DNA from 3 places in the Mesorhizobium sp. AR10 genome. Region 3 is predicted to be linked to each of the others. Evidence: predicted binding sites of a transcription regulator. Region 3 holds the regulator's gene; each other region holds the start of a gene.
The links. The regulator LexA, encoded in region 3, represses DNA repair genes until DNA is damaged. The targets are predictions, from matches to a motif close to TGTTCNNNNTGTGTTCNG.

Region 1 (3,275 bases), 880 kb from region 3:
AGCTTTTCGCCGAGACTTCCGACCGTCTGATCGTCCCGCTCCCACAGCAGGACCATCGCCAGATATTGCGGATAAGTCAGCCCGAGTTCGTCCAGCAGCGGCTTGTAGACGCGATTGAAGGCATGGCTGGCGGAATAGACCGCGAAACACAGGAACTCGCTCAGTCGCAACGCGTCGTCCTGATCCTGGGCATCGGATTTCGGCGGAGTTTTCTGGGCGGCCATGCTGAACCTCATCAAGCGTTCGTGAATATATATCGTGCGCGATCTTATCGCAAGCGCTTGACATCGGTGCAGCGGCATTTTATATCGCGCACGATCTAATCGTGCGATAAAAACAAGACGACCACACAGGAGGAAGCCCTGCCCGTCACCTCGTCCGATCAACCTCGACCCACCGGCACCATCTCGCGGCGGCAGGTCATGCTCGCCGGTTTGGCGACGCTGCCGTTGATTGCCGCACTCGGCTCGACCGCCGCGACCGGCGGTTCCGCAACCTCTCATCAGCAAGGAGCAAGGACCATGAGCACCATCACCACCAAGGACGGAACCGAAATCTACTACAAGGACTGGGGAGCGGGTCAGCCGGTCGTCTTCAGTCATGGCTGGCCGTTGAGCAGCGATGCCTTCGAAGACCAGATGTTCTTCCTGGCCTCGCATGGCTACCGCGTCATCGCCCATGACCGCCGCGGCCACGGCCGGTCGAGCCAGCCATGGCATGGCAACGACATGGACACTTATGCCGATGACCTCGCCGAACTGGTGCAGCAACTCGACCTCAAGGACGCCATCCATGTCGGCCATTCCACCGGCGGCGGCGAAGTCGCCCGCTATATCGGCCGCCACGGCACCGGGCGGGTGGCAAAGGCGGTTCTGATCGGCGCGGTTCCGCCGCTGATGCTGAAGACGGCGGCCAATCCCGGCGGTTTGCCGATCGATGTCTTCGACGGCATCCGCACGGGCGTGCTGAGCGACCGCTCGCAGTTCTTCAGGGATTTGACCATGCCGTTCTACGGCTACAACCGGCCCGGCGCGAAAGTTTCGGAAGGCGTGCGCGATGCCTTCTGGCTGCAAGGCATGATGGCCGGCATGCCCGCCAGCTATTTCTGCATCAAGGCATTTTCGGAGACCGACCAGACCGAGGATTTGAAGAAGTTCGACAAGCCGACCCTGATCCTGCATGGCGACGACGACCAGATCGTGCCGATCGCCGACTCGGCGCTGCTGTCGGCGAAGCTGGTCAAGGGCGCGACGCTGAAGGTCTACAAGGGCGGTTCGCACGGCCTGTGCACCACCCAGAAGGATGAGGTGAACGCCGACCTCCTCACCTTCATCAAGGGCTGATGACCCAGGCGCCGCGCGTCTGGGCGCGCGGCGTCATTCCCGGTGTTCTAGCGACGGGGCCAGAACAGCCAGGCCAACCAGGCAGCCAACGCCAGCCAGATGAGTGCTATCGCGGCCATGCCGAGATAGCTCTTCGGTCGAGCCTCGCGCTGGATCGCCTCTTGCCGGAATTCGTCCATCAGCGATGCGGGGATGAGCTTGACCACAAGCAGGATGCCGAGCGGCACGATGATGAGGTCATCGAGGTAGCCGAGCACCGGAATGAAATCCGGTATCAGGTCGATCGGGCTCAGCGCATAAGCGGCAACGGCGCCGGCAGCAAATTTTGCATACCAGGGCACGCGCGGATCCCGGGCTGCGATCCAGAGCGCAACCACGTCGCGCTTGATGCCGCGCGCCCAAGTCTTGAGAGAGGAAAGCACTGCCCAAACTGCCGTCGGTCTGCAACGCCCGCGCTTCATCGAACGGGATGCAGTTCGGCAATAGCCGACCATCCCCGGAATTTCAAACGGGCTGCGTATCGCTGGATCGCCTGCTTGACAACGAGTCCTGTTTGTTCTCTATTTGTTCGCAAAACTGCCCCTTCAAAACAGACGCGGCTCATGCTGCAACGCCGCAAAGGCGAACGGTCGGATGGAAACCAGCGCTACCATCCTGCATGCGGATCTCGACGCCTTTTACGCTTCGGTCGAGCAGTTGCTCGATCCATCCTTGCGCGGCAAACCGATTGCCGTCGGCGGCGGTGTGGTGCTGGCAGCCTCCTACGAAGCCAGGGGTTTCGGCGTGCGTGGCGGCATGCCTGGGCGCAAGGCCCGCGAACTCTGCCCGCAGCTGCTCTTCGTCGGCGGTCATTTCAGTGACTACCAGCGGCTCGGCGACGCCGCCATAAAAGTGCTCGCCGATTTCACGCCTTTGGTCGAGCGGATTTCCATCGACGAGGCTTTTGCCGACGTCGCCGGCTGCACGCATCTGTTCGGTTCGCCGGAAGAGATCGCCGCCACGGTGCGGCGCCGTGTGCGGGCGGAACTCGGCCTGCCGATCTCGATCGGCGTGGCGCGCACCAAGCATCTGGCCAAGATCGCCTCGCAAGTGGCAAAACCCGACGGGCTGGTGGTGGTCGATCCCGCCGGCGAGCTCGCCTTCCTGCACGATTTGCCGGTCGGGCTGATGTGGGGCGTCGGACCGGCGACCAAGGCGCGGCTGGCCGAGATCGGCGTCGAGACCATTGGGCAATTGGCGAAGACGCACAGCGGGGCGCTGCAGCGGCTGCTGGGTCCGGCCGCCGGCGAAAAGCTCGCCGCGTTGGCGTGGAACCGCGACCCGCGAAAGCTGGTGACACATCGCCGGGCGCACTCGGCCGGCGCCCAGTCGGCGCTTGGCAGGAAACCGGCCGAAGAAAAAATCTTCGTGCCGGTGCTGCTGCATCTGGCCGACCGCGTCGCCAGCCGGCTGCGGGCCAAGGCGCGGCCCGGCCGCACGGTGACGGTGCGCGTGCGCTTCGCCGACCTTCGCGCGGTGACGCGCTCGGTGACATCAGACCAGCCGATTTCGGCCACCGCGATGCTGGCCGAGATCGCCGAGGATCTGGTGCGCGGCGTGCTTGCCGCGCACCCGGGCGAGAAGACCATATCGCTGCTGGCGATTTCGGTGTCGCAGCTCGAGGAAAGTGCCGAGCTGCAGCTGGAATTGCCGCTCGGTCTCGACGACGACAAGCGGAGGCCCGGCACCAAAAAGGGCCTGGCGCGGTTTGGCGCCGACCGCGCCGTCGACAAGATCCGCCAGCGCTTCGGCAAGGACGCCGTCGGCTACGGCGCGGTGGCGCTGGAAGCGGCGCGTTCGGTGCCCGACGCGTTCCGGGAATTGGCGGAGAAAGAGCTGTGAGGTCTGCGGACACGCTTTCAAAAAATTCGCCACTCGTGTCGGATTGGCCGA
Region 2 (3,275 bases), 870 kb from region 3:
TCGCCACCGAGATCCTTGCAGCAATGGCCTCACAAGCGAGAGGCGAAATCGAGATGGATTCGGGCAATGCCGCGACGGCGCTTGGCCATTTCCGTGCCGCGCTGACGACCTGGCAGCGCGCCGGCGCACCCTATCTCGAGGCGCGTCTGCGCGTGCTGGCCGGCCAGGCCTGTCGCATGCTTGGCGACGAGGACAGCGCCGAGCTTGAATTCGATGCCGCCCGGGCGGTTTTCACCGCACTTGGCGCCGCGCCCGACCTCGCCCGCGTCACCGCGCTGATCGGGCCGACCAACGCGCGCCCGCATGGCCTGACGCGGCGCGAGATCGAAGTCCTTGGCCTCGTCGCCACCGGCAAGACCAACAAGCTGATCGCGACCGACCTCGGCCTCAGCGAAAAGACCGTCGACCGGCATGTCAGCAACATATTCGACAAGCTGGCGGTAAACTCGCGCGCTGCAGCGACCGCTTACGCCTTCCAGAACGGCCTCCTCTGAGGCGACGATCCGAAAGATCGCGTGGGGCATGGGGGGAAATCCCCATGCCGCTTCTTTTGTCTCATGGGGTATCTCCCCGAAGCGCCGCCGCACCGGATCGCTATTTTTGCTCCATGGCTGATCAAAAACCTCATGGAGCGATCATGAACCCGACTTCGATACCTCGCCCGACTTCAAGCCACGCAGTGAACCCGCACAGCCGCCGCGTCGACATCACCGAGACCAGGGCGCGCGCCGGCGCGTTGCTGGAACAGGGAGCCGCATTCATGACACTTGAGGCCGGTACGCTGCAGGCATTGGGCAGCCATGCGCCATCAGGTGACGAAACGCGGCCCGCGCTCAGGGAAGAGCACGTCGATGTCGTCGTCATCGGCGCCGGCCAGAATGGCCTGTCCGTCGGCTACCATCTCGCCCGCAAGGGTGTGAAGTTTGTCGTCCTGGAGGCTCGCGAACGCGTCGGCGACATCTGGCGTTCGCGCTGGGATTCGCTGCGCCTGTTCACGCCCGCGCGTTTTGACGGGCTGGTCGGCCTGCCCTTCCCTGCCGACCGCTATTCGTTCCCGAGCAAGGACGACATGGCCGACTATCTGGAGGCCTATGCGAAGAAATTCTCCCTGCCGGTACGCACCGGCGTCAAAGTCGATGAGGTGACCCGTTCCGGCCACCGATACATCGTCACTGCAGGTCAAACCCGTTACATCGCCAATCACGTCGTAGCCGCGGCCTCGAGCTACCAGAAGCCGAAGATTCCGGATTTCGCCGCCTTGCTCGATCCGTCGATCCGGCAATTGCATGCGGGCGCCTACAAAAACCCTGAGCAGCTCAATGCGGGCAGCGTGCTGCTGGTGGGCGCCAGCAATTCCGGCGCGGAAATCGCCATGGATCTCGCGTCCACGCACCAGGTCTGGCTGGCTGGCCGGCACCCCGGCAACATCCCGGTCGCCTACAACGGCTATTTTGCCATGCGCCTGGTTCTGCCTGTCGTCTTCCGCATCGTTTTCCATCGATTGCTCACGGTCGACACACCCATGGGCCGCAAGGCCAAGCCGGGGCAGCTGTCCCATGGCCTGCCGCTGGTCCGGGTCAAACCTCAGCATCTGGATGCTGCAGGCGTCCACCGCGTCCCCCGCGTCGCCGGTGTCCGCGACGGCAAACCGCTGCTCGACGACGGCCAGCTTCTCGACGTTTCCAACGTCATCTGGTGCACCGGTTTCCGGGCCGGGCTGGATTGGATCAAGCTGCCGATCTTCGACGAAGCCGGCCGGGTGAAGCAGTATCGCGGCGCCGTGGAAGGCGAACCTGGCCTCTATGTCTGCGGCCTGCATTTCCAGCACTCGACGTCGTCCACGATGATCCATGGCGCGGCACGCGATGCCGGCTATGTGGTCGACAAGATCAGCGAGCGGATGCAGGCAGCAGCGGGGTGAGCCCCACAAGAGCGCTTTTGCGCGGATTGCCGAGCGCCGGGGCGATAATATTCGCACGGCGACCGGCAATCTGGCTTCCAAACCGGAACAAAACGTAGACACTTCTGGCCTTTCGCTCCCGAATCACTACATTCGGGGGCGATGTCCGGCTTTTCGGAAGACATGCCCTTTTTTGACGAACCGAATGCGCGGCCCATGGCCCCGTCGGGCATTGCCGCGCGCGCCATGGCTGCCCGCAGCGGCCACAACAATGCGCCCGACTATCTGAATGGCCTCAACCCCGAGCAGCGGCTAGCCGTTGAAACAACGGAGGGCCCGGTTCTTGTGCTGGCCGGCGCCGGCACCGGCAAGACGCGTGTGCTGACCACCCGCATCGCCCACATCCTCGCCACCGGCAAGGCCTTCCCCTCGCAGATCCTCGCCGTCACCTTCACCAACAAGGCGGCGCGCGAGATGAAGCAGCGTATCGGCCTGCTGGTCGGCGAAGCGGTCGAGGGTATGCCGTGGCTCGGCACCTTCCACTCGATCGGCGTCAAGCTGCTGCGCCGGCACGCCGAGCTTGCCGGGCTCAGATCCGATTTCACCATCCTCGACACCGACGATGTCGTGCGCCTGATCAAGCAGCTCATCCAGGCCGAAGGGCTGGACGACAAGCGCTGGCCGGCCAAGCAGTTCGCTCAGATGATCGACGGCTGGAAGAACAAGGGGCTTGGCCCCGCCGATATTCCCGAGGGCGACGCCCGCGCTTTCGCCAATGGCAAGGGCCGCGAGCTCTACAAGGCCTATCAGGCGCGACTGCAGACGCTGAACGCCTGCGACTTCGGCGACCTTTTGTGCCATCCGATCCGCATCTTCCGCGCCAATCCGGATGTGCTGAAGGAGTATCACAGGCGCTTCAAATACATCCTCGTCGACGAGTACCAGGACACCAACACCGCCCAATACATGTGGCTGCGCCTGCTGGCGCAAAGGCCGCAATCCTCCCCCCTTGAGGGGGAGGTGCCCGCAAAGCGGGCGGAGGGGGTCGCCTCAGAAGGAACCGCCCAGTCATCAAACACCTTGGCGTCGAGCACTGCCGCGAGGACCCCACCCGGCCGGGCTGCGCCCGGCCACCCTCCCCTCAAGGGGGAGGGAAACCCGCGCCTGTCCACTGTAAACATTTGCTGCGTCGGCGACGACGACCAGTCGATCTATGGCTGGCGTGGCGCCGAGGTCGACAACATCCTGCGCTTCGACAAGGATTTCCCCGGCGCCACCATCATCCGGCTGGAGCGCAACTACCGCTCCACCGCGCATATCCTCGGCACCGCCTCACACCTCATCGCCCACAATGAGGGCCGCTTCGGCAAGACGC
Region 3 (3,275 bases):
GCCTTGTCCAGTTCGACCGGCATGGCACCTGCAGTATGGCAGAGATCCCAGACGATCAGCGCGCCGGCCTCATGGGCTCTGCGCGTCAGCGCCATCATGTCGCGCAATTCGCCCGACTTGTAGTTGACGTGGTTGACCAGCACCACGGCGACGCGTTCGTCGATCAGCTTCTCGATATCAGGCGCGTCGACGCCGGCGAGGCGCAGCACAGTGCCTTCTCGGGTCGAGACCACACCTTCGGCCATGTAAAGGTCGGTCGGAAAGCTGTCGCCCTCGGCGACGATGATTGACCGCCCCGGCCGCATTGCCATGGCGGCGTGCAGTACCTTGTAGATGTTGATCGACGTCGTGTCGCAGACCACTGTCAGCCCAGCCGCGGCGCCGATCAGGCGCCCGAGTTGGTCGCCGAGCTCAAGCGGCATGTCGAACCAGCCGGCCGTGTTCCAGGCGCGGATGAGATCGTGCGCCCATTCTTCGGTCGCAGCCTTGCGCAATTCATCGAAAGCGGCATGCGAAGCAGCCCCCAGCGAGTTGCCGTCGAGATAGACCACCCCTTGCGGCAGGACAAAGCGGTCGCGCATGGCGCGCAGGGGATCTGCGGCATCCATCGCCTCGATCGCCGCGAGATCGGGAATTCCCACCATGTTCAGTCTTCCTTGGTTGGTCGAAAACGGTTTCCGGTGTGCCAGAGAGCCAACCTTTAGAAAAGCCCGCGACAGACGCGAATTTCCAGATCGCGTACGGCTCTCCCCTCGAATGCGCCAACACCGACATGGTTAACCAATCGTTGGCGTTTTGGCTTCGTTTCGTTCACGGGAGATCAGACGAGAGTTTGATCAAGGTGTGACGGATATTGGCTTCTTTTGCCGGCTGGCCGACTGTACCAATCCACGCCTGCAAATAGCATGTATCGCGTAAACATAAACGAATTCAATGAGATCAGGCCCATTGCAATGAGAGGCGGTGGGGGATGGAGGCGTTGTTCGAGCGCCCGATGGTTTCCGCTACCCTAACTTATTCATTAAACTTTAAACGGTTGCGGAACACAACTGGAACAGATAGTGTTTGTTCTGGGTTTGTTTTTCTGATTCTGGTTTCAATCTCCTGGGGGCCGCCATGCTGACGCGCAAGCAACATGAACTTCTGATGTTCATCCATGAGCGGCTGAAGGAAAGCGGCATTCCGCCCTCGTTCGACGAGATGAAGGAAGCGCTCGACTTAGCCTCCAAGTCGGGAATCCATCGGCTGATCACGGCGCTGGAAGAACGCGGCTTCATTCGTCGGCTACCCAATCGCGCGCGCGCCCTGGAAGTGCTGCGCCTACCGGACTCGATTGCGCCCGGTCTCAACGCAGCGCGCAAATTCTCGCCAAGCGTCATTCAGGGCAGTCTTGGGCAGGGCGGCCTGGGGCGGCAAATCAAGCCGGCGCCGTCGCGCATGCCTTCGGCCGGCAATGACGACGATGTGGTTGCCGCAGTGTCCATCCCGGTGATGGGACGGATTGCAGCCGGCGTGCCGATCGACGCCATCCAGCACCAAACGCATTCGATCTCGGTGCCGCCGGACATGATCATGGGCGGCGAGCACTATGCGCTGGAGGTGAAGGGCGATTCGATGATCGAGGCCGGCATTTTCGATGGCGACACGGTCATTATCCGCAACGCCGACACGGCAAGCCCCGGCGAGATCATCGTGGCGCTGGTCGACGATGAGGAAGCGACATTGAAGCGGTTCCGCCGCAAGGGCGCCTCGATTGCCCTTGAGGCCGCCAACCCGGCCTATGAAACCCGCATTTTTGGTCCGGACCGGGTCAAGGTGCAAGGCAAGCTCGTCGGGCTGATCCGGCGCTATTGAGCCGGCTGGACGACTGATCTCTCGGGCTTTTGGTAGGGCGGCAGGCCTCTCGCCTCGCGCGAGAACTTTCGTTGGACGTGCCAGGGCCGATATGGCTTCTCGACGGCGAAAGTCGATCTCTGCCGGGCCGATTGCCGATTGCGGGTCGAAGAAGACGGCGGCGCTGCCCGAACGGGCAAGCTGCCGCTTGTTGACGATGAGGACCAGCGGATTGCGGCAAGGGTCGTAGGCGGTAGCGTCATTGATGATGATCAGGGTCGCGAAAGAACAGGCTTTCCATGCGTCCTTGCGGTCTTCGACATACGCAACGATCGCACCGGATGGATGCCGGGCGAGGCATAGTCCGGCCTTGCAATAGAATGGCGACCCCAGCGGCAAGCCGGCCGGGTCGGCGATGTCGAACTGCGCGTCTCCTCTTTCGAACGTCTCCGGCTCGACAATGGTTGCCGACGTCAGCGCATGTTTCCAGTTGTCGGTGGTGAATTCGTTCGAACGAACCCGGTTGACGGCAAGTTCACCGCCGCCGATCGGCAGCGCCACCAGATGGGCGTCCTCCGAAATCAGCACGTCGGGCGTACGTGTCTCGGAAATCGTCAGCAGTCCGGCGATGGCGAAGGGAAGTGCCGCAAGCCTAAGCCATGTCGTCGCCATGGTGGCGATGATCAGGGCGATCGTCGTCAGCAGCACCGATTGCAGCGAAATCAGTCCGACCGCATCGACCGGCGACCGCGCGGAGATCCACCCCGATATTGCGATCATCGCGGTCAGCCCCTTGCCCATCACATAGAGGAAAGGCCCATCGGCGCCGAACGGCATCGCCAGGGCACTGAGAACGGCGAACGGCATGACGACGAGCGAAACGATCGGCATGATGGCCAGGTTGGCGAACAGGCTGAGCGGCGACACACGCTGAAAATGCCAGATGGCGAAAAGCGCGGTGGCGCTTGCGGCGATGATGGAGGTCATTGCCAGACCGCCCATCCCCTGCACGAATTTTCGTGTGACAAAGCCGAGCGGCGAGCGTCGCGGTGGCGGCGCGGTGGCCTTGCCAGCGCGATAGTCTGACCAGCCGGCATAGGCGCCGACGAGGGCTGCGGTCGCGGCGAACGACATCTGGAAGCTCGGGCCGACCACCTCGTGCGGCGACACCAGGATAACGGCGATGGCCGAGATCGCCAGATTGCGCATGGTGAGCGCGGCACGGTCGAACAGCACGGCGACAAGCATGACCGCCAGCATGATGAAGCTGCGCTCGGCTGCGACGACGATGCCGGAAAAGACGAGATAGGCTGCGATGGAGACAAGCGCCGTCGCCGCTGCGTATTTCTTGACCGACCGGCGCGAGGAAAAATCCGGAAACAGAGCGAAGGCGCCGCGCAGCAGCGCCATGATGGTGCCGGCGACCAACGCCATGTGCAGGC

Region 1: dinB (DNA polymerase IV) is a predicted target of LexA. The motif match lies at 1,898-1,915, and genes of this name have one in related genera.
Region 2: LHFGNBLO_RS19510 (ATP-dependent helicase) is a predicted target of LexA. The motif match lies at 2,005-2,022, and genes of this name have one in related genera.

Annotation. Positions count from the first base shown of each region.
Region 1 covers NZ_CP080524.1:5,074,829-5,078,103, forward strand. The annotation lists gene LHFGNBLO_RS28325 (MarR family winged helix-turn-helix transcriptional regulator) at 1-224, opposite strand, end outside; gene LHFGNBLO_RS28330 (alpha/beta fold hydrolase) at 522-1,343, shown strand; gene LHFGNBLO_RS28335 (YkvA family protein) at 1,391-1,804, opposite strand; gene dinB (DNA polymerase IV) at 1,977-3,224, shown strand.
Region 2 covers NZ_CP080524.1:3,320,597-3,323,871, reverse strand. The annotation lists gene LHFGNBLO_RS19520 (helix-turn-helix transcriptional regulator) at 1-494, shown strand, start outside; gene LHFGNBLO_RS19515 (flavin-containing monooxygenase) at 638-1,921, shown strand; gene LHFGNBLO_RS19510 (ATP-dependent helicase) at 2,063-3,275, shown strand, end outside.
Region 3 covers NZ_CP080524.1:4,195,369-4,198,643, forward strand. The annotation lists gene kynU (kynureninase) at 1-644, opposite strand, end outside; gene lexA (transcriptional repressor LexA) at 1,117-1,854, shown strand; partial or broken gene LHFGNBLO_RS23855 (ComEC/Rec2 family competence protein) at 1,848-3,275, opposite strand, start outside.